Regions from separate parts of the Veillonella dispar genome, predicted to be linked through region 1. Evidence: riboswitches for the same ligand, from Rfam matches in the RefSeq annotation. Region 1 holds a riboswitch; the other holds the start of a gene.
The links. A riboswitch is a leader RNA that binds a small molecule or an ion and turns the genes downstream of it on or off. The one in region 1 is predicted to bind cobalamin.
Positions count from the first base shown of each region.

Region 2: it holds a riboswitch for cobalamin, as region 1 does, so the genes downstream of both, EL171_RS09445 (methylmalonyl-CoA mutase family protein) here and nikB (nickel ABC transporter permease) in region 1, are expected to answer to the same signal.

Region 1 is NZ_LR134375.1:1,755,689-1,757,901, reverse strand. It holds gene potE (putrescine-ornithine antiporter) at 1-320, shown strand, start outside; cobalamin riboswitch at 703-890, shown strand; gene nikB (nickel ABC transporter permease) at 1,039-1,977, shown strand; gene nikC (nickel transporter permease) at 1,977-2,213, shown strand, end outside.
Region 2 is NZ_LR134375.1:2,011,670-2,013,882, forward strand. It holds gene EL171_RS09445 (methylmalonyl-CoA mutase family protein) at 1-1,421, opposite strand, end outside; cobalamin riboswitch at 1,716-1,891, opposite strand; gene rarD (EamA family transporter RarD) at 2,161-2,213, shown strand, end outside.

The DNA.
Region 1 (2,213 bases):
CATTACTTACATTGTTCACTGCAAGTGATTCCTTGCGTGAGCAATTTGAAGTATTGGTAAACTTGGCGGTTGTAACTAACGTAGTACCATATGTATTGTGCATCTTAGCAGTACCTACAATGATGCGTATGGCTGGTGTAGCTGAAAGCCGTATTAAACGCTCCAATTACGTATTTGGTGCAGGCGTTATCTACTGCTTGTATGCTGTCTATGCATGTGGTGTTGATGCTATGCTTGGTAGTGCAGTGGCAGTAAGCATTGGTCTTGTGATCTACACGCAAAGCGCACCGCTTACAAGAAAGTATCGATTAATTAAATAACTCTCGTCTTATAAGAGGCTGTTACTTAGTAACAGCCTCTTTTTGGTATATTAATCAAACTTATTAATTATGGTTTTATTGATTATAAATAATTGATAGTTGATTAAGTGATTAAAAGTTTTTTGGCATGTATAAAAAAAAAATTATGAGAAAATTACCATTATAATAATAATTAATATATATACAGTTGCATACAGTTAATACAGAAAAAATCATATATATAAAGTGATTTGCATAGGTTTATACATAAATAGAGACTTAATCAGTAATCGATAATTTTTATTAGTATAAAAATTATATTGAAAATCTACGATGTACATATACCTATAAGGGGTATATGTATTGTAAATAGGATATTAATATAGTATATTTATAATCGATAAAAATGAATGAACTAGTGAGTGTCGGTATTCACCGAGCGTAAAAGAGGAAAATGGGTGTAAATCCCATACTATGCAAATAGCTGTAATGAGGAGCAAGGTTTCATTATAGGGTCACTGGGAAACTGGGAAGGCCGAAATGTTGCGATGAATCATGAGTCAGAAAGCCTGCTCTAAATGTATGGTATTGTACATACTATACTTAATTTAGGTTAGTCAGGTGGACTAACCTTTTTTGTCGTTTTCCTATATGCACCTCTGCTATATCGGGAGAGATAAGCATATTAGTTGTTCATTTAGATTATTGTAGTATTTAGAGAGTATAGGAGGAGGCGCCTATGGGCAAACGCTTTGCTAAACAGCTAGGTCAATTCATTGTTACACTGTTTGGCATTACTTTTTTAACATTTTGTCTCACTTATTTAGCACCAGGCGATCCAGTTACGATGTTACTAGAAACGGCAGATACTATCGTGTCTCAGGAGCTTATCGATGAAACTCGAGCTCAGCTTGGGTTAGATAAACCGTTCTTAGTGCAATATGCAAACTGGGTTGTGAATGCTGCACAAGGTGACTTAGGGATGAGTTACTCTGCTAAAAAGCCTGTTGTAGATCGTATGTTGGAGGCTTTGCCAGGGACAGTTATGTTAGCAGGTACATCATTAGTATTTACATTGCTCTATGCATTGCCGGCAGGGATTATAAGCGCCTTAAATCGAAACAAATGGATCGACTATCTGTTGCGCGTTGCTTCCTTTGTAGGCGTGTCTATGCCATCATTCTGGTTAGGCCTTGTACTGATTTATATCTTTGGCCTTAAATTAGGACTTGTTCCTATTGCATCTTCTCGTGTAACTCCTATCGGTGTAATTCTACCAGCCGTTACATTAGCTGTTGTAGTCGGGTCCAAGTACATGCGCCAAGTTCGTCTCGTTATTCTTGAAGAAATGCAAAAGGATTATGTTATCGGCGCACGTGCTCGTGGTGTGAGTGAGATGAAAATTTTATTCGGTCATATTTTGCCTAATGCGGTATTACCACTTATCACTATACTGGGCGTTGTCATCGGTTGGTTATTAGGCGGTGTTGCAGTTATTGAAATGGTATTCTCCTGGCCTGGTCTTGGGAATATGGCAGTATATGCCATTACTATGCGCGACTATCCATTGATCGAAGGTTTTGTGTTGTGGGTTGCCTTAGCATATATGTGTATTAATGCATTAGTTGATGCGTCATATATCTTGTTAGACCCTAGATTAAAAAGGGAGAGAGCATAATGGCAGAATTTATTCAAAAACATAAACTGTTCTCTTTCTACAGTACATTGATGATTATTGTTGTACTCATTGCTATTTTTGCACCATGGCTTGCTCCGGGTGATGCTTTTAGCTCAAATCTGAGTCAAGCATTACAAGCGCCAAGTAGTCAACATTGGTTTGGTACAGATAAGCTTGGTCGTGATGTATTGTCTCGCATCATTTATGGTACACAGTTATCCTTGTTTATGGGTGTC
Region 2 (2,213 bases), 260 kb from region 1:
CCAACTGCAACGTCCTTACGGAATGCAAGGTTCTTGAAGCGTTCTTCGAGGATTGCTTTCACTTGAGCTTGAGGATAGCCTTCTTTCAAGGCTGCAATAATGCCTCCTTTAGACTCGATGGTTTGGAACTCAGCCCAAATTTTTTCACATAGTTCAGCAGCCAATGTTTCCACGTACCAAGAACCGCCTACAGGATCCACAGGTTGACGCAACTCGAATTCAGTTTGCAACATAACTTGGATGTTACGGGCAATACGGCGAGAGAAATCATCCGCTTTGCGAATTGGTTGGTCAAATGGAGATACTTCAAGGCTGTTCAAACCGCCTACAACGCCAGAGAATGCTTGTGTCGTATTACGCAACAAGTTTACATATGGGTCGTATACAGTTTTTGTGAAAGCAGATGTTCTGCCGTGTACATGAACGGCGCGGTCCGCTTCTTCAGCACCGAAAGCTTCCATAATACGAGCCCAAAGTACGCGTAAGGCACGTAATTTAGCAATTTCCATAAAGAAGTTAGCACCTAAGGAGAATGTGAACATCAAGCTCTTCGCGATGGTGTGAATGTCGATGTTACGTTGTGCTAATTGACGCACGTAGCACACAGCCGTTGCCAATGCATAGGCAACCTCTTGCACATCGTTAGCGCCGCCATTAGCGTATACATCGCCGGATACAAGCACTGTTTTAAGCTCTGGTGCCTGTTCTTTAGCCCATACAACAGTATGTGCCATTTCATCAAAGGCTGTATCTAAGGAAATGTGCAAAGCACCGTCTTTCGCCATAACGCCGATAGGGTCAGCACCAACGAGACCTTTCAAGTCAGACGTTTGTTTTTTAGCGCCTTTCACTGTAGCCGCTAACATGCCAAGCAAGATGGCTGCAGAAGCACCAGTTTCAATGTACAAAGGGTTTTCCTTCAAATTGAAGCGGTCGATTAATTGTTTGCAGTCATCCATGGTGGATACAGATGTACCACCAACGCCAACAGATGCGCCTACTTGCACGTCTTGATCATGACGTGTTGCTTCATCGAGGCGGATATTGTGAATAGTGCCACCTTTTACAATCTCGTATAAACTTGCATGATTAGCATCTTTAGGCAAAGAGTCATCTACATATTGGGATACACCCCAAGAGTCTTTAATATAACCACTTGCCTTAGTGCCACGTAAGAACTCACCTGCCCCAGGGTATACGCCCTTTGGAATTGCTTCTGCATGCAATGCAGGTGTGTAAATCGGCTGCAACGTAATACCTTCATAGGTTTTCGTGAACATCTTCTTGTGGAAGTCGCCACCCTTTAACGCCTTTTCAACCTCTGCCTGCCATTGTTCATACGTAGGTTTCTCAAATTCATCAAAGGATACAGGAGCTAATAGATCGCGTTCAGCATCCTTTGAAGTCTTTTTGTCAGACATATATGTGCCTCCTTTTCAACTCGAAACCATACCGAGAAACAGCGCACCGTACCTACAATTGTTATGCTTATACACCACCAAAGCTTTCCTATCTATGGATCACATCAACCTCAAATCTGTGTCCATCAGTTTACTAACAATAAAGCCTGATGTATATGCTCAACAGTCACTTTCAAGGGCAACAAAAAACGTGCCACCCAAAAGTGACACGTAAGGTTCCTTGTTGAAAAGTATGCCAAAAAAACACTGAAACCAGCATACCTCAATCCCCTTCCTATCGCTCGTAGGTACATAACGGTGATTATCAAATAGGCAGTTCTCCTGGCTCGGGCTCATCGCCTTACTTTCGCCTTCCCAGATTGCTCCAGTGACATTTTTGAAAGCAGGCTCGTCCTTACAGTGGCGGGACCGCATCGGCTTGTACCGATTTCTCTATTAAGTCTTGCGACACCTATTCTCTATATTCGTTGTTCTAAGTCCAATATAGTGTAAGATTATGCACAAAGTCAATGAACATAACAGTTAATCATAAGTATCAAATTTTAGGTTATAACTAATGCATATTTAAAATGATAAAAACTCATCACTTTCAAATATACGTATTCATCGCTATCAAATATACGTATTCATTGTCTGCAAATCGAGTTATAAATCGAGTACAAATCATCATAAAATCTAAGCCTACGCACAAATGCAAACACAATGCGTGATATAATGTATACAATCACAAGGAGGCATTATGGAGCATACAAGTAAAAAAGGTCTAATAACAGCCCTTAGTTGCTATATCAT